One region of the Microbacterium galbinum genome, then DNA from elsewhere that is predicted to be linked to it. Evidence: predicted binding sites of a transcription regulator. Region 1 holds the regulator's gene; each other region holds the start of a gene.
What was found. Region 1 encodes LexA, which represses DNA repair genes until DNA is damaged. Its sites were predicted from a motif close to TCGAACANNTGTTCGA; they were not measured.

Region 2: the regulator LexA is predicted to act here: its motif matches at 2,032-2,047, upstream of KZC52_RS14600 (HNH endonuclease signature motif containing protein).
Region 3: the regulator LexA is predicted to act here: its motif matches at 2,851-2,866, upstream of imuA' (DnaE2-dependent mutagenesis accessory factor ImuA').
Region 4: the regulator LexA is predicted to act here: its motif matches at 3,008-3,023, upstream of recA (recombinase RecA).

Annotation. Positions count from the first base shown of each region.
Region 1 covers NZ_JAHWXM010000003.1:34,356-40,318, forward strand. The annotation lists gene ftsX (permease-like cell division protein FtsX) at 1-340, shown strand, start outside; gene smpB (SsrA-binding protein SmpB) at 436-912, shown strand; gene KZC52_RS17035 (S9 family peptidase) at 920-2,785, opposite strand; gene lexA (transcriptional repressor LexA) at 2,833-3,519, opposite strand; gene KZC52_RS17045 (LysM peptidoglycan-binding domain-containing protein) at 3,829-4,191, shown strand; gene KZC52_RS17050 (histidinol-phosphate transaminase) at 4,269-5,354, shown strand; gene hisB (imidazoleglycerol-phosphate dehydratase HisB) at 5,351-5,963, shown strand, end outside.
Region 2 covers NZ_JAHWXM010000002.1:100,762-106,724, reverse strand. The annotation lists gene KZC52_RS14605 (glycoside hydrolase 5 family protein) at 1-465, shown strand, start outside; gene KZC52_RS14600 (HNH endonuclease signature motif containing protein) at 593-2,002, opposite strand; gene KZC52_RS14595 (alpha/beta hydrolase-fold protein) at 2,203-3,903, shown strand; gene KZC52_RS14590 (alpha/beta fold hydrolase) at 3,916-4,683, shown strand; gene KZC52_RS14585 (ABC-F family ATP-binding cassette domain-containing protein) at 4,685-5,963, shown strand, end outside.
Region 3 covers NZ_JAHWXM010000001.1:32,571-38,533, forward strand. The annotation lists gene KZC52_RS00165 (error-prone DNA polymerase) at 1-540, opposite strand, end outside; gene KZC52_RS00170 (DNA polymerase Y family protein) at 540-2,078, opposite strand; gene imuA' (DnaE2-dependent mutagenesis accessory factor ImuA') at 2,075-2,839, opposite strand; gene KZC52_RS00180 (prepilin peptidase) at 2,994-3,464, shown strand; gene KZC52_RS00185 (response regulator) at 3,520-3,732, shown strand; gene KZC52_RS00190 (CYTH domain-containing protein) at 3,725-4,339, shown strand; gene KZC52_RS00195 (type III polyketide synthase) at 4,410-5,576, shown strand; gene KZC52_RS00200 (methyltransferase domain-containing protein) at 5,566-5,963, shown strand, end outside.
Region 4 covers NZ_JAHWXM010000001.1:717,492-723,454, reverse strand. The annotation lists gene KZC52_RS03660 (DNA translocase FtsK) at 1-1,196, shown strand, start outside; gene pgsA (CDP-diacylglycerol--glycerol-3-phosphate 3-phosphatidyltransferase) at 1,196-1,771, shown strand; gene KZC52_RS03650 (CinA family protein) at 1,768-2,253, shown strand; gene KZC52_RS03645 (helix-turn-helix domain-containing protein) at 2,395-2,703, shown strand; gene KZC52_RS03640 (DUF3046 domain-containing protein) at 2,728-2,952, shown strand; gene recA (recombinase RecA) at 3,222-4,271, shown strand; gene KZC52_RS03630 (regulatory protein RecX) at 4,436-4,990, shown strand; gene miaB (tRNA (N6-isopentenyl adenosine(37)-C2)-methylthiotransferase MiaB) at 5,038-5,963, shown strand, end outside.

The DNA of each region.
Region 1 (5,963 bases):
GACGCTGCTCATCGCCACGACCATCCGATTGTCGGCCTACGCGCGGCGCAAGGAGATCGGGATCATGCGCCTGGTGGGCGCGTCGAACCGCTTCATCCAGACGCCGTTCGTGCTCGAAGGCGTCTTCGCCGCCCTGCTGGGATCGGCGCTCGCGAGTGCGGCGATCCTCGCGGGCGTGCACTTCGGTGTGAACGGCTACCTGCGGGGACGCGTGCCCTTCATCACGACCTGGATCGGAATGCAGGATGCCGCGTGGGTCGTGCCGGTGCTGATCGGCATCGGCGTCGTGCTCGCCGCACTCTCGGCGGGCTTCGCGATCCGGCGCTGGTTGCGCACCTGACCATCTCGGCCGGGTCGGAAGTGGCTCGGAGGCACGTGACGCAGGTATGCTGAAAGGCTGTTGTGCGAGCGCACGACACGGATCAGGAGAGCATCATGCCCAGGGAACGCGGGGAGAAGGTCATCGCGACCAATCGTCGCGCACGTCACGACTACAACATCGAGAAGTCGTACGAGGCGGGGATGGTGCTCACCGGCACCGAAGTCAAGTCACTGCGCCAGGGGCGTGCGAACCTCTCTGACGGTTACGCGTTCGTCAAGGGCAACGAGGTCTTCCTCGACTCCGTGCACATCCCCGAGTACTCGCAGGGGCACTGGACGAACCATTCGGCCAAGCGCATCCGCAAGCTGCTGCTGCACCGCGAGGAGATCGTGAAGATCGCCCACGCGGTCTCCGCGGGCGGTTACACGCTGATCCCGCTCAAGCTGTACTTCTCCGACGGTCGCGCCAAGGTCGAGATCGCACTCGCCAAGGGAAAGCGCGAGTACGACAAACGCCAGACGCTCCGAGAGCGTCAGGACACGCGCGAAGCGGAACGCGCGATGCGACTGCGCAACCGCGTCGGCGAATAGCCGCAGGTCACGGCGACGGCGTGAAGCCGAAGGCCCGACCGAGGAACGCGAGTTCGCGTTCGAGGGCATCGACGACCGTCTCCGCGCGCCGGAAGCCGTGCCCCTCCCCGGGGTAGAGCACGTACTCGTGATCGACGCCCCGTCGGGTGAGCGCATCGCGGATCGCCTCGGACTGCGACGGAGGCACCACGATGTCATCGGCTCCCTGGAGCAGGAGCACCGGAACGTCGATCCGGTCGGCGTGCGTCAGGGGCGAGCGTTCGATGTACAGCTCCTCGGATGCCGGGAGCGGACCGACGAGGCCGTCGATGTAGTGCTTCTCGAAGTCGTGGGAGTCGGCGACGAGCATCCTCAGGTCGGAGACGCCGTAGCGCGAGATGCCCGCCGCGAACGCGCCCCCGCGCACGAGCGCGGAGAGGACCGTCCAACCACCGGCCGAGCCTCCGCGGATCGCGATGCGCGTCGGGTCCGCGAGGCCCGCCGCCGCGAGGCCGTGCCCCGCAGCGATGACGTCGTCGACGTCGACGATGCCCCACTGGCGGTCGAGCCGCTCGCGATAGGCGCGTCCATAGCCGGTCGACCCGCCGTAGTTCACGTCGAGCACCCCGATCCCGCGGCTCGTGTAGAACGCGAGCGCCGCCGAGGTCGCCCCGGTCACGTGAGCGGTCGGGCCGCCGTGCACCAGCACGAGGTACGGCGGGAGTTCGTCGGCAGATGCCGCAGCACCCGGGTTCGCGGGCGGATACGCGTAGGCGTGCACCGGGCCGTGACGGCCGTCGAAGGTGAGAGCGAGGGGCGGCGGCATCCACGCGGGATCGACGGCCTCGCCTCCGCGGACCGCGACGACGGCACCCGTGTCGAGATCGGCGCACCACACCCCGGAGGTGACGCCCGATCCGTTCCCCGAGAGCAGGACGAGCGAGCCGACGACGTCATCGATGCTCACGTGCCCGTCGCACGGCACCTCGACGCGTCGCTCGGAACCGTCGCCGGAGAGGACGACGATCTCGTCGCGGCCGTTCGTGCGCACGGCCACGAGGCGCCCGTCATCGAGAGGCTGGAACCAGCGATTGCCGAGCACCCACAGTCCGTAGCCGGTGTCGGCGTCGGCGGAGGTGAGAGGGGCCGGCGCGGCCGTGGGCGCGATCCCGTCGACGGTGACACGGTGCACGGCCCAGCGCCCGTCGCGGTCGTCCGCGAAGAGGAGTTCGTTCTCGGATATCCACTCCGGCTGCAGGGCCGCACGCGTGGACACCGAGCCCGTCTCGCCGGAGCGCAGGTCACGCAGACGCAGGTGCGCTTCGTCCCACGGCATCCGCTCGCCCGACCATTCGACCCAGGCCAGTCTCGTGCCGTCGGGGGAGAGGGAGGGATGGGCGTAGAAGGCGCCGCTCTCGGTGTGCACGATGACGGCGGACGGGGACTCCGCGGCAGACCCGTCGGTCGGGATCTCGACGATCGCCCGACGGTGCTCGGTCGAGGTCAGGTCCTCGCGGACGGCGAGAAGGCGGCTGTCCTGCACGCGCAGCCCGCCGTGGGCGGGGCCCAGGGGAGTGAGAGCGACAGGCTCCGTGCCGCGACCGAGCCGGTAGACGCGCTGATCGTCGGCCTGGACGAAGAAGAGGGTGCCATCGGCGTCCGCCGTCCATGCTCCACCGCCGTACTCGTGCACGCGCGATCGAGCGCTCCAGGGGGCCGGGAGCACCTCATGTCCGAGCGATGAGCGCACCGTCATGCGACCGCCCTCTGCGGGCACGGACTCCGCCCACCAGATCTCCTCGCCGACGAATCGTGCTCCGTCGAGGCGCGGGGAGGCCGCGGCGACGGATGCCGGGGTGAAGGGCGAGGACCAGGAACCGTACGGTGACGACATGCTTCGAGCCTATGCGTCGACGCGAGCGCGCCGGGCCCGGGTGTGCGTCAGACCGCGCGGAGGACGGCGACGACCTTTCCGAGGACGACGGCTTCGTCGCCGAGGATCGGTTCGAACGCCGAGTTGCGCGGAAGCAGCCAGGTGTGGCCGTCGCGGCGCCGGAAGGTCTTGACCGTCGCCTCACCGTCGAGCATCGCCGCCACGATCTCGCCGTTCTCGGCCGTGTGCTGGGAGCGGACGACGACCCAGTCGCCGTCGCAGATCGCCGCGTCGATCATGGACTCGCCCGAGACCTTGAGCATGAACAGGTCGCCCTTTCCGACGAGCTGTCGCGGCAGGGGGAAGATCTCCTCGACGTGCTGGTCGGCCGTGATCGGGACGCCGGCGGCGATGCGACCGACGAGGGGCACCAGAGCAGCGTCGCCCACGGGAGTGGCGACATCGGCGGGGTTCTCGGTGCTCGTGCCGGGGAGATCGATCAGGACCTCCATCGCACGCGTCTTGCCGGGATCGCGACGCAGGTAGCCGCTGAGCTCGAGCTGGCCGAGTTGGTGGGTCACGCTCGAGAGCGACTTGAGCCCGACGGCGTCGCCGATCTCGCGCATGCTCGGCGGATACCCCTGCTGGGCGATCGACGCCTGGATCACCTCGAGAATGGCCATCTGCTTGGGGCTCAGACTCTTCCGACGGCGTGTGCGCGGTGCCTCGGGATCGGGGGCGGTGATCTCGCTCATGATGCTCCTTCGGTGCGCGATTCCGGCGTCCTTCTTCGAATGTCGGAGGCCCGTGGTTCGGTGTTGGTATCGAAACCGTATCCGAGAAAAGCGCGGATGTGGAAGATCTGTTCGAGCGTGTCGGTGAAATCGCGGACGTGATTTCGAAGAAAGCTTGACAGATATTCGAATTCGAAGATACCTTCGGAACGTAGCTTCGCACTCGCCCCTCCCGGCCGAGAGGCGGATGCGAACGCTACGCCAACGTGGTCATCGCTCGCGGGTGATGACAGACCTCCGGTTCACCGGAGCAAGGCAGAGGAGAACGACATGAGCAGCATCACCTTCAGCACCGCAGCCGTCCGTCCGGTCCGCCCGGCGACGCGTCTCCGGCTGACGGCGCGCGGTCGTCGTGTGCTGCTTGCTCTGGCTGCGCTTCCTCTCGCAGTCGGCATCGCCTTCGCCGCGCTCAGCGGCGGCAGCGCGCTGGCGACCGGCGAGGGGGCGGGCACGGTGACGTTCGAGACGGTCACCGTGATGCCCGGCGACACGCTGTGGTCGATCGCGGCCGAGGTCTCGCCCGAGTCCGACCCGCGAGAGGTGATCGGCGAGATCACTCGTCTCAACATGCTGCAGGGCGGCGTGCTGCAGATCGGCCAGGAGCTGTCGATCCCTGCGGAGTACGCGAGCTGACTCGTCCGGCCGTCGTCCCCACCGCAAAAGGCGGTAACGCGGAGAGCGGCCCCGGCCGTGCGGCCTAGCATGGAGTGGTGACTTCTTCGCTCGATGATCTCCCTCTCCGCGACGATCTCCGAGGGCTCACCCCGTATGGGGCACCTCAGGCGCCGCTCCCTATCGCTCTGAACGTCAACGAGAACACGCATCCCGTACCGGATGCCGTGGCGAGCGACATCCTCGACGACATCGCGGTCGCGCTCCGCGACGTGAATCGCTACCCCGACCGCGAGTTCACGGCTCTCCGTGAGGGCTTCGCGCAGTACCTCGGTCACGGCCTCGATGCCTCGCAGATCTGGGCGGGCAACGGCTCGAACGAGGTGCTCCAGCACATCCTCCAGGCTTTCGCCGGCCCGGGGCGGACGGTCTTCGGCTTCGCGCCGACGTACTCGATGTACCCCTTGCTGGCGCAGGGGACGGGCGCGCGCTGGGTGGCGGGGGAGCGCCAACCCGACTATACGATCACCCCGGAAGAGGCGGTCGCTCAGATCGAGCAGGTCGATCCCGACGTGGTGCTCCTGTGCTCGCCGAACAATCCGACGGGGACGCCGCTCGGACTCGACGTCATAGAGGCCGTCTATGCCGCCGCGCGCGGTGTGGTCGTGGTCGACGAGGCCTATCAGGAGTTCGCTCCGCACGACGCACCCTCGGCGCTCACGCTGCTGGAGGGACGCCCGCGGCTCGCGGTGTCGCGCACGATGAGCAAGGCCTTCGCCTTCGCCGGAGCGCGGGTGGGATACCTGGCCGCCGATCCCGCGTTCATCGACGCCCTGCGTCTCGTGCGATTGCCGTACCACCTGAGCGCGCTCACCCAGGCGGCGGCGGTCGCCGCGCTGCGCAACTCCGACGTCATGCTGGGCATGGTCGAGGAGATCGTCGCGCAGCGCGATCGCATCACAGCGACGCTCGAGGCGCTCGGATACACGCCTCACGAGTCCTGGTCCAACTTCGTGCTGTTCGGCGGCGTCTCCGATCCGAAGGTCACGTGGCAGCGTCTCTACGAGCAGGGCGTGCTCGTCCGAGACGTCGGGATCCCCGGCCACCTGCGCGTCACCGCGGGCACCGAGGCCGAGACCACGGCGTTCCTCGATGCGCTGGCCTCGATAGAATCGGCCTCATGAGCACCCCCACCCCGGCCCCGCGCACCGCGCGCCGCGTGCGCAGCACGTCGGAGTCCACCGTCGAGCTCGAGCTGAACCTCGATGGCACCGGCGCCAGCCGCATCGACACCTCCGTTCCGTTCTTCGACCACATGCTCACGGCTTTCGCCAAGCACTCGCTCACCGATCTGACGGTGCGGGCTTCGGGCGACACCCACATCGATGCGCACCACACCGTCGAGGACATCTCGATCGTGCTCGGCCAGGCGATCGGTGAGGCGCTCGGCGACAAGGCGGGAATCTCGCGCTACGGCGATGCGCTCGTGCCGCTCGACGAGGCGCTCGCCCAGGCCGTCGTCGACATCTCCGGCCGTCCGTACCTCGTGCACGAGGGCGAGCCCGCGGGCTTCGAGCAGCACCTCATCGGCGGCCACTTCACGGGCTCGCTCGTCCGGCACACCTTCGAGGCGATCGCCTTCAACGCGGCGCTCACCGTTCACGTGCGCGTGCTGGGTGGTCGCGACCCGCACCACATCGCCGAAGCGGAGTACAAGGCCTTCGCGCGCGCTTTCCGGCAGGCCAAGGCGCTCGACCCGCTGGTCGACGGCATCCCGTCGACCAAGGGCGCGC
Region 2 (5,963 bases), on a different contig from region 1:
GCCGACGACGAGATGCCCGAGTTCGCCTCGCGCACGGTCGAGGCGGCGCTGACCACCGAGGGCCTCTACGGCATCACGTGGTGGTGCTCGCATGACGTGTCGCGCTCGCTCGGGGACTACAAGGATCTCGAGTACTCGCTCGGACTGCTCGACACCGAGAACGTCGTCAAGCCGCTGGGTCGGCGGTTCGCGGAGCTGGTCGCTCAGGCGCGGGCGGATGCTGCGGGTGCCGGTGACTCTCCGGTCATGCCGCGCACCGTGGGCGTCGTGATCGACGTGGATGCCGATGACCTTCCGCTCTCGCGCACCGACCTCGCCCCCGGCGGGCGGGTGTTCGAGCGCTGGCACGAGCTGCGGGAGCAGGGCGAGCCCGTGACCGTTGTCACCTCGCGTACCGCTCAGGATGCCGCCGCCCTCGCCGCCCGCGGAATCGACACCGTCGTCGAGGTCGCGCAGCGCGCCTGATGGCGTCGCGCCTGACGGCGTCGTGCCTGATGGCGTCGCGCCTGACGGGATCGGGCCTGACGGCGTCGTGGCTGACGGCATCGCGCCGGAGGGCAGCGCATCTGACGGCATCGCGCCGGAGGGCGATTCACCGGCTGTCGGTGAACCTGACCGTGTTCTGCTCGGGCGGGCGGTCGATGTAGGTCGTTCCGGTCGGGCTGGTCCAGACGAGATCGCCGGTGGTTCTGATGGTCTGATCTGCTCGTCCGCCTTCGAGATGGAGCCCGACGTCGTCCTCCCTGGGGCGTCGGTGTTGGACGCGCCAGAGCGAGTGGTGTTTGAGCGTGTGGTGTCGTCGGCAGAGGTGCGCGAGGTTGGTGGCGCAGGTCTCACCGCCGTCGGACGCGGCGTGGGTGTGGTCGATGTCGCATCGTCGTGCGGCGATGTTGCAGCCGGGGAAGCGGCAGCGTTGATCGCGAGCCCGGAGGTGTCGGGTGAGCTGATCCGACGGGCGGTAGCGGTCGACGGCGAGGAGTGCGCCGGTGATCGGGTGTGTGAGCACCCGTTCCCATCCGGTCGCGTCGCCTGCGAGGAGGCGTGCGGTGCGGGTGTCGATGGGGGAGCGGCCGTCGAGCTCTGCCGGGGGTGCGCCGGAGGCGCTACCGCCGTTGTGGCCGCCGGTGTCGTCGTCCATGAGGGTGAAGACGGGGACGGTGACCTCGACCCGCGCGCGGATCTCGCCGAGCAGTCCCGCCTCCGTGTCGTGCCCGGTCGGAGCGCCGGTGAGTGCGATGTCGGCGAGCAGGTCGGCGCGCAGCTGATCGGTCGTGCGGGTGTCGGAGTCGCGGTCCGTGTCGGTGGGGGAGCCGAGGTCCGTGTCGGTCCCCTTCGCCGCCTTCCGTGCCCGCCCGTTCTCCACGGTGATCGTCCGCGCCATGCGCGTCAGCCGGTCGTGGATTCCGTGGACGAGGACGGCGGGCCCGAGCATCCCGAGTTCGGCCATCCCGTCGTCGAGGTCCTTCACCCACACCCGCCGCAACTCCCGCGCGTCGCGGTGACGCTCGGTGACGGTGCGGGTCTGGTACTGCTCCGCGATCCGCCGCGCCACCCGCCGCAGCCTGTTCGGCGACTCGACCACCGCCGCCTCCACCGCTCGCGCCGCATACCGCGCTCGATCGGCCGGGTCGTCCAGATGTGCGCCCGCGTCGACGATGACCCGGGCGTGGGCGGCGCTGATCCGCCCCGCGCCCTGCGCCGCCCACACCTCGGCGAATCGCTCGACCGCCCACGATGCCTCGTCCATCCGCCGCTCGATCGTACGGTCGCTCGCCCGCACTGCCGCCCCGATCTCCGCCGCCACCGCCCGCAGGGCCATGTCGCCGTGATCGGGATGCGCCGCCTGCCGTGCGATGTCGACCGCGACGCGAGCGGCGACGGCGAGCATCCCGTCGCGCACGGCTGACAGCCGAGCGATCGTCTCCTCGACCGCCCGCACCGAGCCCACCAGATCGGCGATCATCGCCGTCTGGGAGTTCGTTGCGTCGAGCAGTTCCGTCATGCGAACAGCCCACCACAGACCACCGACATTCGAACATATAGACGAAGAATCTTCGCCAATCGGACCGGAGGTTCCCCACAGCGCCGCACCGCAGCTCTGGGCCGACCTCACATGTCCGACGAGTGCAGCCACCTCTACCGTGGCTTCCCACCGGCGGTATCCAGCGGTATCCGGCGGCATCCGATGAAGGGGAAAACGACATGAGATTCGACCTCCGCCGACTGCTCGGCATCCCGACCGCGATCGCACTCACGGCGGGCGCGACCCTGGCGCTCGCCGCCGCGACCGACACGCCCGCGTCGTCCTCCCCACCCATCACCTACACCGCCGCAGCCTCGGCCGAAAGCCCCGACGACTTCATCCGCGACGTCCAGACGTGGACGACCACCTCCGCCGCCGGCCGCGACTACAAGATCTCGGTCGCCCTCCCGGCGAACTACGACGAGAACGGCGATCCGCACCGCGTCCTTTACGTCACCGATGCGAACGCCGAGTTCGGGATGGCGGTCGAGACCGCCCGATTGAACGCGCCGGGCACGATGGTCGTCGGCATCGGGTACGACGACCCCGGCCAGGGCTTCGCGGCCTCCGGAGTGCGCCGCACCCTCGATCTCACCCCGACCGAGATCACGGCCGACGTGCCGACCGGCGGTGCTCCCGAGTTCCTCGACTTCCTGAGATCCGAACTCGTCCCGCAGATCGAGAGCGAGTTCCGCGCCGACCCCGCTGACCGCGCACTCATGGGCCATTCCTTCGGCGGTCTCTTCGCCACCTATGCGCTGCTCCACAACGACGGACTCTTCCACCGGTTCGTCATCGCGAGCCCCTCGATCTGGTGGGACGACCGCACGATCCTCGACATGGAGGCCGACTACGCCGAGACGCACGACGCGCTCGACGCGCGCGTCTTCCTCTCGGTCGGAGAGCTCGAGGAGACGACCTCCGGGTTCCCGATGACCAGCGACATGACGAGCTTCGCCCACACGCTCGCCGCCCGCGCTTACGACGGACTCGAACTGGGCGCCACGATCTTCGACGACGAGACCCACCTCTCGGTGATCGGAGCGGCGTTCAGCCGCGGCCTGCGGTTCATCTACGCAGCGCCTGGCACCGACATTCCGGGAACCTCCCTGCCGGAGCAGCAGGACGTCGCCCCGCAGATCGTCACGCAGCCGTCGGATGCCGAGATCCCCGAGGGCGCGACCGCGACCTTCACCGCCACAGCGACGGGAACCCCCGAACCCACGGTGATCTGGCAGACGCAGCTGCCGGATGCCGGTGACTGGGTGACGATCCCGGATGCCGCCGCCCCCACCCTCTCGATCGACGCCGTCCCGGCATCCGCCTCCGGCACCCGCTATCGCGCGGTCTTCACCAACGCCGTGGGCGAGTCCGCGACCGAGCCCGCCACGCTCACCGTGACGGTCGCCCCGGAGGTGCCCGCCTCCCCGTCGGCCGACGACCTCACCGACGACAACCGCGGCCCCGTCACCGCACCGGCCACCGTCGCGCAGGGGGCGCCCTTCGATCTCTCGCTCGGGACCGACCTCGCCGGCGCAACCGTCGACGTCTACCTCTTCTCCGACCCCACCCACCTCGGCACGCTCGCGGCCTCGTCTGCCGGCATCGTGCAGGCGATCGTTCCGACGGATGCCGCGCTCGGGGCGCACCGCGTCGCCGTCTACGCCACCGACGGCGCCCTCATCGGTTGGGTGCCGGTCGAGATCGTCGCGGCCCCGTCCGGCGGGGCGACCGCTCCGGGCGACCGCCTGGCCGACACGGGAGCGGACGCCGGGACCATCGCCCCGATCGCCCTCGCCGCGAGCGCCGCAGTGCTCCTCGGGGGAGGGGCCGCGCTGCTCGCCCGCCGGCGACGCAGCGGGATCGACCCGACACCGTGATTGACTCGACGGATGCTTCTGCACGCCGAGATCACGCTGCCGACGCACCAGGCCGCTGACAGCACACGCGAGCACGATGTCGGGAGCATCGTCCTGCTGCACGGACTCATGGGATCGACCGAGAGCTGGCACGATCTCGTTCCGCTCCTCGCCGCGAACGGCTGGCGCGTCGTCGCGATCGACCTCCCGGGCCACGGCCGCTCGCCGCGCGACCCGGGTCTCACGGTCGCGCGCGCCGCGGCATCCGTCGTGCGCACCGTGCAGACGCACCTGCGTCGTCCACCCGCCGTGGCGCTCGGACACTCGTACGGTGGCACCGTACTCGCCGCTGCGGCTCCTGCGCTCGAGTCCGGTCTCGCCGTGTTCGTCGACGCCGCTCTCGGCTTCGCCGGGGGCGCCGACCACGCGGCCCTCACGGCGCAGTACGCTGCGGACGCCGCGTCGCGCACCGTCGAGGCGCTACGTGAGCGCCCCGGGTACTCGGTCGCCGCTGCGCAGCGGGAAGCACGCGCCGCCCAGCTCTTCGACCCCGCGACGTCGGCGTCGATCTCGTGCGGCGCGAACGTCGACGAGCAGCCGCCACCCGGATCGATCGCCGTCGTCGCCGACCCCAGCCGCTTCGTCTCCGATGATGCCGCGAGCCGATGGGAAGAGGCCGGCATCGATGTCCGCCGGATCCGCGGTGCCGCCCACACGCCCTGGTACGGCCACCTCGACGAGTTCGTCTCCGCGCTCCCCGAGGTCTTCCAGCCCCGCGCACCCGGTTACCCTGGACAGTGACATGGCACATCTTCTGGGGGCCGAGGCCCTGCACCTCGAATATCCGACGAGGGTCGTCTTCGACTCCGTGACGCTCGGCATCGAGGAGGGGGATCGCATCGGCATCGTTGGCCGCAACGGCGACGGCAAGTCGAGCCTGCTCGGCATGCTCGCGGGCATCAAGGAACCGAACTCGGGTCGCGTCACGGTGCGCGGCGGAACGACGATCGGCGTGCTCGATCAGGCGGACACGCTCCCCGACGACCTCACGATCAGTCAGGCCGTGGTGGGCGACACCCCCGAGTACGAGTGGGCGGGCGACGCTCGCACCCGCGACGTGATCGAGGGGCTGCTGACCGACCTCCCGTGGGATGCCGAGATCGGCTCCCTCAGCGGTGGTCAGCGCCGCCGCGTCTCGCTCGCCCGCCTCCTCGCCGGCGACTGGGACGTCATCGCCCTCGACGAGCCGACCAACCACCTCGACGTCGAGGCGATCACGTGGCTCGCCGGGCACCTCAAGAAGCGCTGGGCCACCAACTCGGGCGCCCTGATGGTCGTGACCCACGACCGGTGGTTCCTCGATGAGATCTGCACCGAGACCTGGGAGGTGCATGACCGCATCGTCGAGCCTTTCGAGGGCGGGTACGCGGCGTACATCCTGCAGCGCGTCGAGCGCGACCGCATGGCCGCCGCCACCGAGGCGAAGCGCCAGAACCTCGCCCGCAAGGAGCTCGCGTGGCTCCGCCGCGGCGCCCCCGCGCGCACGAGCAAGCCCAAGTTCCGCATCGACGCGGCCAACGAGCTCATCGCCGACGTGCCGGAGATCCGCGACAAGGTGTCGCTGCAGTCGCTCGCCGTGTCGCGGCTCGGCAAGGACGTCGTCGACCTCCTCGACGTGGGCGTGACGTACCCGACCGTCGACGGCGGCGAGAAGACGGTGCTGCGCGATGTCGAATGGCGCATCGCTCCGGGCGAGCGCACCGGCATCCTGGGCGTGAACGGCGCGGGCAAGTCCACGCTGCTGGGCCTCATCTCGGGAACCGTCGAGCCGACGGTCGGCCGCGTCAAGCGCGGCACGACCGTGAAGGTGCAGACGCTGACGCAGCGCCTCGACGAGCTCGACCAGTACTGGAACGACCCGGTGCGCGTGATCATCTCGGGCCTGCGCACCTCGTACACGCTGGGTGCCGGCTCGAAGGCGCAGGACCTCACGCCCGGACAGCTCCTCGAGCGCCTCGGCTTCTCGTCCGCCCAGCTCTCGACGCCGGTCAAGGACCTCTCGGGTGGCCAGCAGCGCCGCC
Region 3 (5,963 bases), on a different contig from region 1:
CTCGTCGAGATCGTAGACGGGGCGGCCCTTCTCACCGCCCCGCAGCTGCGCGGCGGTGATGACTCCGGAGAGCCGGTGGTAGCCCTCCATCCCGCGGGCGAGGACGAGCAGGTGCTCGCCGGCCGGATCGGGTGTGCCGCGCTGCGGGGCCGGGAGATCGAGCGACAGTTCTGCTCCGAAGACGGTCTGCAGCTGGACGTCCATGAGCTCGGCGACCTCGGCGAAGCGCGCGGCACCGTAGAAGCCGTCGTGGTCGGTGAGTGCGAGGGCGCTGAGTCCGAGGCGCTCGGCCTCGATCAGGAGCGCCTCGGGGGAGGACGCGCCGTCGAGGAACGAATACGAGGAGTGGGCGTGCAACTCTGCGTAGGGCACGGCGTCATCGGGGCGCGGCACGGACGACGGCGGGATACTCTTGCGTCGCCTGCTCACCGGGCCCGGATCGGCCCGCGCCCCGGAGGGCTCGGCGCTCGCGGGCGGTGGCTCGCCGCTCAGAGTGCGAGCCAGCTCGCCCCACTTCAGAGGCGGGTTGTGGAAGCCCATCAGCGGTACCGTCCCTCGGCCCACCAGCGCCCACCGGCGCAGAACACCAGCCAGGCGCGATCCCGGTCATCGATGACCTGGAAGCGATGCCCCTTCTTACCTCCGCCCGAGGCCCAGCGACGCTCGTGAACGGGCCAGGGTCCTGCCCACGCGTGCACGGCGGTGCCGTCGATGAACGCGGGATCGGAGGAGAGGGCTCCGCGCTCGTCGATGCGGATCGCGGCACCGTCGGCTCCGGTGACCCCGAGGGGACGGGGCGGGCGGAAGACCTCGGCGGGAAGCGGATCGGGCAGGCTCCCGGGCCAGGGGGAGGCGGGGTCGCGCGGAGCGACCGCGCGCTCACCCCAGGGAGTGAGCACCTGGCGGTCGGCGAGCCACCGTCCGCCGGCGAGCGCGGCGGTGACCACGCCCTCGTGCCCCAGCATGGTCTGCACGCGAGACACGGCGTGGTGCAGGCGTTCGTCCGTGCCGGAGCCGAAGAGCCCCGGCTGGTGGTGAGCGGCGTCATCGACCGCGACCGGCACGATCCGCACCGCCGAGATCCCGCCGAACGCCCGTGCCTCGTCGACGGGATCCTTCGCGGTCTGCGCCGCCAGCGCCTCCAGCTGCCAGCGCACCCGGTCGACCAGGTCGGAGGCGTCGAAGCACGAGGGGTGCAGCCACGGTCGGGAGAACACCTGCCCGTTGTCGTCGGTCAGGTCGATGCGCACCTCGGTGCAGACGACGGATGCCTCGCCCAGCGCGAGCATCACCGCATCGGCCGTCTGCCGCACGGCGAAGGCCACCTGATCCGCGCCACCCAATGGGGTCTCGAACTCCACGCTCCGCATCAGTTCGGGGTCGGGAGGACGGGGCACGAGGCGCTGCGAGTCCGCGCCCGCGGCCAGCGCCCGGAGACGGGCGCCGCGCTCGCCGAAGCGATCGCGCACGTCGACGGGGCCGAGGGCGGCGAACTCTCCGAGCGTGCGGACGCCGAGGCGGAGGAGGAGGCCGGTGATCTGCTCGTCGCGCAGCACCTGCACGGGGAACGGTGCGAGGAACTCCCGTGCCTCACCCGGCGGCACGACGGTGCAGCGCTGCGGCCCGCGGGCGGCGGTCTCGGCGGTGAAGGGGCCGTCGCCGACGCCGATGCGCACCTCGGGGAACCCGGCCTCGGTGAGCTGCGTCACGAGCCAGGCCGCGGCAGCCTCCTCTCCGCCGTGATAGCGGGAGATCCCGCGAGCGCGGAGCACCGCGAGTCCCGGTCGCAGCAGTGTGACGCCGGGGGCGTGCTCCTCGATGAGCTGCAGTACGGGGAGGAAAGCACGCTCGTCGCGGTCGGGATCGTGGGGGAGCACGCGCAGGGAGGAGAGGCGCCCCTGCGCCTCGCGACGGCGCTGCCCGACCCGCACTCCGTGCTCGCGAGCGGAAGCGGTGCAGGCGACGACGATGTTCGCCTGCATCAGGGCCGTCGGCGGGTGCGGGAGCGCGTCGCCCAGTGCGGCGCGCAGCGGCCAGTCGGGGAACCACAGCACCAGGACGCGGAGAGGGGCGCTCATCCGGCCTCCGCCCAACGGAGGAGCTCGGGCGCCGGCGCAGGGCTCTGCGTGCGCGCGGGCAGAGAGGGGAGCGCGGCGAGCTCGGTCGTCACGGACTCGAGCGCACCGTCACGCCCGGGCAGTCGCACGCGAACGCTGGAAGCGAGCGGACGTCGGCGGGTCTGCGCGGTCACGGTCACCGTGCGGTCGGACAGCAGCCCCCAGCCCGCGCCGAGGCCGTTCCACTGCGGGTCGTGCACGCGGATGGACCCCTCGCTCTGCGGCCAGACGCCGGTGACGAGCAACGTGGAGCCACGATCGCGCAGCCGGGCGCTCAGGCGGGAGACGTCGGCGTCGCGCAATCGTGTTCCGGGGTGCACGGCGATCAGCGGCACGACTTCGGCGAGGGCGGAGGTCGCGGCGAACCAGCGATCGCCGGGATCGGGCACCAGGATCAGCCGGTCGAGATCGATTCCGAAGCCCGCGGCCGCCTCGACGCCGAGCGTCGGCATACCGACGACGGCGCACCAGTGCCCCTTCTGCGATGCCGCGCTCAACAGGGCGAGGACGAGGCTCGGCGAGGGGGAGAGCGTGTACGCGGTGCCTGCGAGGAGACCTTCGTCGGGGAGGATGGAGGAGAGAGCGGGGTCGAGCGGGAGCACCGCCTGGTCGCTGCGGCGACGCTGCATCCGACTGATCTCGCGGCGCAGACGAAGCACCTCTCCCGCACGCGCATCGCTGTTCGGAGAGAGCGCGGTCACCGCATCGAGCCCGATCCCCATGGTTTCCATCCTCGAACGAATATTCGAATTAATCAAGTGATGGAGTCGATGCTAATTCGTACATCGGACATTGCGCGAACGGGAGTCCGGGCGGCAGGCCGAGGTTATCCACAGCGCCCCGCGGGACGGAACCGGAATCTCCTAGCCTTCCGGGATGGATACGCGCTTCGCCCTCATCGGGCTCGTCCACCTCATGCTGCTCGGCATCGGCGGGTGGCTGCTCGTCATCGACGCGCGCACCCACCGCCTGCCCGATCGCATCGTGCTCCCGACCCTCGCGGGACTCCTGCTGCTCGCACTCGTCGATGCACTCGCGACCGGCGACCGGGCGCCGTCGATCCGCGCGCTCCTGGGCATGATCGTGCTCGGCGGCTTCTACGCCCTGCTGCGTCTGCTGAGTCGCTCGGGCATGGGAGGCGGCGACGTGAAGCTCGCGGCCGTGATCGGCCTGGTGCTGGCCTGGCACGGATGGACGGCCCTCGCGGTGGGCGCGGCATCCGCTTTCGTGCTCGGCGCGCTGTACTCCCTGGGGCTCATGGCGCTCCGGCGGGCCGATCGCACCACGCGCATCGCCTTCGGTCCCTGGATGATCGTGGGTGCGGTGCTCGGCGTCCTCGCCGTCTGACCCGGACCCGCCGGTTCTCCGCCCGAAGGTCGGAGCACGGCGATAGGGTGAGGGCATGGCACTCGCACGACTTCACGGCGGCCCGCTAGACGGGCAGATCATTCCTCTCGGCGACGCGGACGACAAGCTGATCGTCCCCTACAGCGAGACGCAGGTGGTGTACAACCGTCGCGGCGAGCCGCAGAACACCGGCTCCGACGACGGCCCCACCGAGATCGACTACTGGTACGACGAGTCCCTCGAGGACCTCACGTCCAACGATGACTGAGCCGTCTCGCACCGTCGAAGTCGAGCGCAAGTTCGACGTCGACGATGCGACGCCGCTCCCTCGTTGGGACGCGATCCCCGGAGTCGACACCGTCACGGATGGTGAGTCCCGCGACCTCGACGCCCAGTACTTCGATACGGCCGACGGGGCGCTGTCGCGCTCCGGAGTGGCGCTGCGTCGACGCACCGGCGGTCCCGATGCGGGCTGGCACGTCAAGGGGCCGCGCGAGGGCGACGGCCGGCTCGAGCTGGGATGGCCGCTCGGAGACGGCGAGGGCATCCCGGATGCCGTCGCCGCCACGGTCGCCCGTTGGGCCACCGACCCGTTGACGCCCCTGGCGCGCATCCGCAATGACCGGACCGCGTATCTGTTCACCGGACCCGACGGCGTGATCGCCGAGTTCGTCGACGACCGGGTCCGCGCCACCGACCTCCGCCAGGGGGTCGAGCGCGCGTGGCGCGAGTGGGAGATGGAGCTGGGGCCGGCCGCGCCCGCGGACGCCGACGGTCGCGAGGCTTTCTTCTCCGCGGTCGAGGCCGCGGTGCGCACGGCCGGCGGGCGCGACGCCTCTTCCGGATCGAAGCTCGCCCGCGCACTCGGCTTCTGAGCCTTCGCAGAGGTCGCGACACGGCACAACCCCCTTCCCCCGGGAACAGGCCGCGTGCTTGAGTGACACCATGAGTCGTCCCGCCGTCCTGCGCTCGCTGCAGACGATCGTTCCCGACACCGTCATCGCGCAGGACGCGGTGAGAGACGTCTTCGCGCAGCAGCCCGGTCTCGGGCGGCTCGCGCAGCGGATCGTCACGGCATCCTTCGACGGCTCGGGCATCGACACCCGACACACCGTGATCGAGGAGTTCTCGCCGCTGCACGAGACGGACGAGCCCGTGTTCTTCGCCCCGGCGACGCGCCAGTTGCTCGCGCCGGGCACCCGGGCGCGCAACGACATCTACGTGCGCGAGTCGACGAGGCTGTTCGTGGAGGTCGCGCAGCGGGCGATCGAGGAGGATCCCGACCTTCAGGCATCCGATGTGACGCACGTGATCACCGTCTCGTGCACGGGCTTCCATGCCCCGGGACCCGAGTACGAGATCGTGCGCGCCCTCGGACTGGCCGACAGCGTGCAGCGCTTCCATTTCGGTTTCATGGGCTGCTACGCCGCCATGCCGGCCCTGCGCGCGGCGAGCCAGTTCTGCGCGGCGGATCCGGATGCCGTCGTCCTCGTCGTGAGTGTCGAGCTCTGCACCCTGCATCTGCGGTCTTCCGACGACCCCGACACGATCGTCGCGACCTCGCTGTTCGCCGACGGAGGGGCGGCCGGTATCGTCACGGCCCGCCAGCTGCCGTCGGAGGTGCCGGCGCTGAGTCTCGACCGTTTCCACACGGCGATCGCGCCCGAGGGCGAGAAGGACATGGCCTGGACGATCGGTGACGAGGGCTTCGAGATGATCCTCTCGACCGCTGTGCCGCAGATCATCGGCGAGACCATTCTCGGAGCGCTGCGTCCGCTGTACGTCGGGGAGCACGACATGTCGATCGCGTTCGAGGAGGGCGCGATCGGCGAGCGGGTCGCGCACTGGGCGATCCATCCCGGGGGACGCAGCATCCTCGACCGGATCCAGGAGCGTCTCCATCTGAGCGACGCACAGCTGCACCCGGCGCGCGCCGTGCTGCGCGAGAACGGCAACATGTCGAGCGCCACCATCCTGTTCGTGCTCAAGCGCATCCTCGAGGAGGAGGGCGCGCAGCGCGGAGATCGTGTCGCGGCGATGGCCTTCGGCCCGGGGCTCACCGCGGAGAGCGCGCTGATGACGGTCGAGACGCCGCGCGGTCATGGCGCCTGACCTCCGGGAGCGGGCGGTCGGCCTGCGAGAACTCATGGACGACCCCGAAGCCGATCTGCGGATGCTCGAGCGCACGTATCGGCGCTTCGCGGTCGTCAACGCGCTGGTGTCGCGACCGGGGCTGCTCTATCGGCGGCACGTACGACCGCGCGCACGACGAGGCGAGGTGCGCATCCTCGACATCGGGGCGGGCGGGGGAGACCTCTGCCGGTATCTGGCGGGACGCCTTCGAGGAGACGGGCTGTCGGCTCGGATCACGGCGCTCGACCCGGACGAGCGGGCGATCGACTGGGCACGCGCCCATGACGGCACGGCCGGGGTCGAGTACCGATGCGCAAACAGCGCGACGCTGGCGGATGCCGGAGAGCGGTTCGATATCGTCGTCTC
Region 4 (5,963 bases), on a different contig from region 1:
CGAACCTGGCGAAGATGCCCCACCTCCTGGTCGCCGGTTCCACCGGTTCCGGAAAGTCCAGCTTCGTGAACTCGATGATCACGAGCCTGCTGATGCGTGCGCGCCCGGCGGACGTACGCATGGTGCTGATCGACCCGAAGCGCGTCGAGCTCACCAGCTACGCGGGTGTGCCGCACCTGATCACTCCGATCATCACCAACCCGAAGAAGGCGGCCGAGGCGCTGCAGTGGGTCGTCAAGGAGATGGACATGCGGTACGACGACCTCGCGTCGTTCGGATTCCGTCACATCGACGACTTCAACCGCGCGGTGCGCGCCGGCGAGGTCGAGGTACCCGTCGGCAGCGAGCGCGTGCTCAAGCCGTATCCGTACCTCCTCGTCGTGGTCGATGAGCTCGCCGACCTCATGATGGTCGCCCCGCGCGACGTCGAGGACTCGATCGTGCGCATCACCCAGCTCGCCCGTGCGTCCGGCATCCACCTGGTGCTCGCGACCCAGCGCCCGAGCGTCGACGTGGTGACCGGCCTGATCAAGGCCAACGTGCCATCCCGTCTCGCGTTCGCGGTGACGAGCGTCACCGACAGCCGCGTGATCCTCGACAGCCCCGGCGCCGACAAGCTCATCGGACAGGGTGACGCACTGTTCTCGCCGATGGGTTCCTCGAAGCCGTTCCGTCTGCAGGGTGCGTGGGTCGACGAGAAGGAGATCGACGCGGTCGTCAAGCACGTGACGCGACAGGCCCGGCCCGAGTACCGCAACGACGTCCAGGAGGCGCTGGAGCCGCGCAAGAAGGAGGTCGACGAAGACATCGGCGACGACCTCGAGCTGCTGTTGGCCGCCGCCGAGCTGGTCGTCTCCTCGCAGTTCGGTTCGACCTCGATGCTGCAGCGCAAGCTCCGCGTCGGCTTCGCCAAGGCCGGACGCCTGATGGATCTGCTCGAGTCGCGCGAGATCGTCGGCCCGTCCGAGGGTTCCAAGGCTCGTGACGTGCTCGTCACGGCGGAGCAGCTCGGGGGAGTGATGGCGAAGCTGCGCGGTGAGGATGTTCCCGCGACGCCCAACGCGGGGCCGGCGGCTCCCGCCCCGGCACCGGCGGCGGCGATGGCCTCCGATCCTCTCGACGCGCAGTTCGAGGGTCTTCCCGTCGTCGAGGCCGAGGGCGATGAAGACGCCTGGGGCCTGACGGGACGCGACTGATGGCGATTCCTCGGCAGCTGCCCAACGCGATCACCATCGCGCGCATCCCGCTCGCGGTGGTGTTCTTCGTACTGCTCCTGCTCGGAGGTACCTACGGGGTTCCCGATCTCGCGCTGCGCTGGACTGCCGCCATCCTGTTCATCTTCGCCATCTCGACCGACTGGGTCGACGGCTACCTCGCCCGCCGCTACGAGATCGTCAGCGATTTCGGCAAGCTCTGGGATCCGATCGCCGACAAGCTGTTGACGGGCGCGGGTTTCATCGGACTCGCGATCCTCGGCGAGGTGTCCTGGTGGATCGTCGCGATCATCCTCGTTCGCGAGTGGGGCATCACGATCCATCGCCTGATGATCGTCAACGAGCACGTCGTCGCGGCGGCGTGGATGGGCAAGGTGAAGACCGCTGTGCAGGGTGTCGCTCTGGCCTGGGCGCTGATGCCTCTGCACGTGGTGATCGGCCTTCCCGCCTGGACCCTCATCACCTTCGTGCTCATGCTCGTGGTGCTGGTGCTGACCATCTGGAGCGGGATCGACTACGTCGTCGCCCAGGTGCGCGGGGCGCGTCGGAGTCGATGACCGACCTCGCGGCATCCGTGATCGAGACGCTCGGGCGTCGCGGCTGGACACTCGGCGTGGCGGAATCGCTCACGGGCGGGGCGGTGATCGCCGAACTCGTCGGCGTGCCGGGTGCGTCCTCCGTGGTCCTCGGAGGAGTGGTGGCGTATGCGACGCCGGTCAAGCACACGCTGCTCGGGGTGGACGAGTCGCTCCTCGACCGAGAGGGCCCCGTGCATCCGGAGGTCGCACGCCAGATGGCGCGGGGCGTCCGGCACGCCGTGAGTGTGGACGGCATCGACGCGGCGGTCGGCGTCGCGACGACGGGAATCGCCGGCCCCGTCTCGCCCGACGGGCAATCGGTCGGAACCGTGCACATCGCCGTCGCCACGCCGGAGCGCATCGAGGCGCGATCGTTCCTCTTCCCCGGTGACCGGAATCGGATCCGGTCGGCGTCCGTTCGAGCCGCCCTCGAGATGCTCCGAGAGCTATCCCGGGAATAGTCGCCGTCGCGACGAGGTTACTGATTTCGTGCTCACACTCAAACCACAGAGTGCAGTTGTAGATTTTATGAAGGTCGGCGAGGTTATACTGGCCATCACTTCGGGGGAGACTCCGAGAAACCGATTGGGGAGGAGGTTCCGATGATTCTTGTACGACAGGAAATCGGCGATGTGCTGAGGGACTTCCGTCTGCAGAAGGGGCGCACCCTTCGGCAGGTCGCGAGCAAGGCTTCCGTAGCGCTCGGCTATCTGAGCGAAGTGGAGCGCGGTCAGAAGGAAGCGTCGAGCGAGATCCTCGCCTCCGTCGCCGATGCGCTCGACGTCCCCATCTCCACCATCATGCGCGAGGTCGGAGATCGCATCTCCGTGCTCGAGGGCATCCAGGTGTTCCCCGACGTCGTTCCCGACGATCTGGTCGCCTCGATCGAGCCCGAGCTCTCGCTCCACTGATCCCACGCACCCCGTCGTTGCGCGATGCGTCGAAGTGAGTTCCTGCGTGCCGTCGAGGACGAGTTCCCCGGCCGCACGTCGTCGGTGTTGAACGATCTGGTGCTGACCCCGCTCGCCGGTCGCACGGCGAAAGAGGCTCTGGCTGCGGGGATGCCCCCGCGAGAGATCTGGTTCGCGCTCTGCGACGAGATGGAAGTGCCCGAGAACCGACGGCACGGTGCCGGCCGGCTGGAGCCGCGTCGGCGCTGAATTCGCGCATGCGTTCGATCAATGTCGAGATCGGATGCCGGGATGCGGCGTGTCGTCGAATATTCGTTCGAAGCGGGCGTAGTCTTCTGCACAGTGGTTCAGACGTTCGTGTTTTCCACTGTTCGTGTGACTCGACGACGCAATGTCGGAGGCTCCTCGTACGGTGAAGACATGGCCACCGAGCCATACGCCTTGTCGGAGAGTTGCTTCCAGCCGGAAGCGCCGCGACAGCCTACAGGCGGCACCACGCGAAGCAGAAGGAGCACGACATGCCATCTCCCGCCGACCGCGAGAAGTCCCTCGAGACCGCACTCGCCCAGATCGACCGCCAGTTCGGAAAGGGCTCGGTCATGCGGCTGGGCAGCGACGAGCGCGCACCCGTCGCAGTCATCCCCACCGGCTCCATCGCCCTCGACGTCGCTCTCGGCGTCGGAGGCCTCCCGCGTGGCCGCATCGTCGAGATCTACGGCCCGGAGTCCTCGGGTAAGACCACGCTCACGCTGCACGCGATCGCCAACGCCCAGCGCGCCGGTGGTATCGCGGCGTTCATCGATGCCGAGCACGCGCTCGACCCCGATTACGCCGCCAAGCTCGGCGTCGACATCGACGCACTGCTCGTCTCGCAGCCCGACACGGGTGAGCAGGCGCTCGAGATCGCCGACATGCTCGTGCGCTCCGGTGCCATCGATCTGATCGTCATCGACTCCGTGGCAGCGCTCGTGCCCCGCGCCGAGATCGAAGGTGAGATGGGCGACTCGCACGTGGGTCTGCAGGCGCGACTGATGTCGCAGGCGCTTCGCAAGCTCACCGGTGGTCTTAACCAGACCAACACCACGATGATCTTCATCAACCAGCTGCGCGAGAAGATCGGTGTGTTCTTCGGCTCTCCCGAAACGACCGCCGGTGGTAAGGCGCTCAAGTTCTATGCATCGGTTCGCCTCGATATCCGTCGTATCGAGACCCTGAAGGACGGCACCGACGCGGTGGGTAACCGTACCCGCGTGAAGGTCGTCAAGAACAAGATGGCCCCGCCCTTCAAGCAGGCGGAGTTCGACATCCTCTACGGAGTGGGCATCTCGCGCGAGGGTAGCCTGATCGACTTCGGCGTCGAGCACGGAATCGTCAAGAAGTCGGGGTCGTGGTACACCTACGACGGTGACCAGCTCGGCCAGGGCAAGGAGAACGCCCGTACGTTCCTGCTGAACAACACCGACGTGGCACTCGCCATTGAGACGCAGATCCTGCAGAAGCTCGGCATTGGTGGCGCGGCTGCTCCCGCGGCTCCGGCAGATGAGCTCGCCGAGCGTCGCCCGGCCTGATCATGAACGGTGAGAACGGGGGCGGTCCGCATCAGGACATCGGGCGGGTCGCCCCCGTCATCCCTCTTTTCGGAGCGCGGGGCGTCACCCCGCCGACCGCGACCGCGAAGACTCCCGATACAGCGGTGGAGCCACCCGCTCCAGTATCCGCTTCCGTCTCACTCGTGTCGTTCGTCGACGACCGAATTCCCGGCGACGATGCGCTGGACCCGGTCGAGGTTCGAAAAGCGGCCGCAGAGAGTCTGGTGCGCAAGCTCCGTACTCGATCGCTGTCGGTCTCCGAGGCCCGGCAGGTCTTGAGGACTCACGGGCTCGATGGCACACAGATCGACGACGTCATCGACGACTTCCTCCGGCGCCGGTACCTCGACGATCACGAGCTCGCGCAGATGCTCGTGGCCGCGGGGGTCGATCGCAAGGGCCAGGGTCGCGTCGCCATCTCCCGCTCGCTCTCGCAGCGCGGGATCCCGCGCGACGTGATCGCCGCAGCGCTCGACGAACTGCCGGACGACGACGCGGAGCGCGCGCTGGAGTTCGCTCGCACCAAGGCCCGCTCGCTCAGCCGCCTCGACCACGACACCGCTCTCCGGCGTCTGCTCGGACAGCTCGCTCGTCGTGGGTACGGCGGATCCGTCGCGACGAACGCGGCGAAGACGGCGTTGAACGAGGCATCGTTCGGGACGAAGAGCTCTGGCGTGCGCTTCGTCGAGTCGGACTGACGCGTCAGCCCGGAGGAGCCGTCTCCCGCTCGTACAATGGAGAGATCATGACTACTCCGCGCAGTGAACCGACGATCATCACCTCGTCGTCGGCAGCCGTCGACGCCGACGGTCGTCAGAGATCCTACGAAGTACGCACGTTCGGCTGCCAGATGAACGTGCACGATTCCGAGCGTCTCTCCGGCTCACTGGAGAGTGCAGGCTACGTTCGCGCCGCGGCCGGTGACGAAGCCGATGTCGTCATCATCAACACCTGCGCGGTGCGCGACAACGCGGCGGGGAAGCTCTACGGAACACTCGGCCAGCTCGCAGGCGTCAAGCGCCGCAAGGACGGAATGCAGATCGCGGTCGGCGGATGTCTCGCGCAGATGGACAAGCAGACCGTGCTCGACAAGGCTCCGTGGGTCGATGTCGTCTTCGGCACGCACAACATGGGTTCGCTGCCGCGTCTCCTCGAGCGCGCACGCCACAACGGCGATGCCGAACTCGAGATCCTCGAGTCGCTCGAAGTGTTCCCCTCCACGCTCCCCACCAAGCGCGACGCCGCGCACAGCGGCTGGGTGTCGATCTCGGTGGGCTGCAACAACACCTGCACCTTCTGCATCGTGCCGAGCCTGCGCGGCAAGGAGAAGGACCGGCGTCCCGGCGACATCCTCAACGAGATCCGACTGCTCGTCGAGGACGGAGCGATCGAGGTCACCCTCCTCGGACAGAACGTCAACTCCTACGGGGTCGAGTTCGGTGATCGTCAGGCGTTCAGCAAGCTGCTGCGTGCCGCCGGCGAGATCGAAGGGCTCGAGCGCATCCGCTTCACCAGCCCGCATCCCGCCGCGTTCACCGACGATGTGATCGATGCGATGGCCGAGACGCCCAACGTAATGCCGCAGCTGCACATGCCGTTGCAGTCCGGCAGCGACCGCATCCTCAAAGCCATGCGCCGCTCCTACCGCAGTGAGAAGTTCCTCGGCATCCT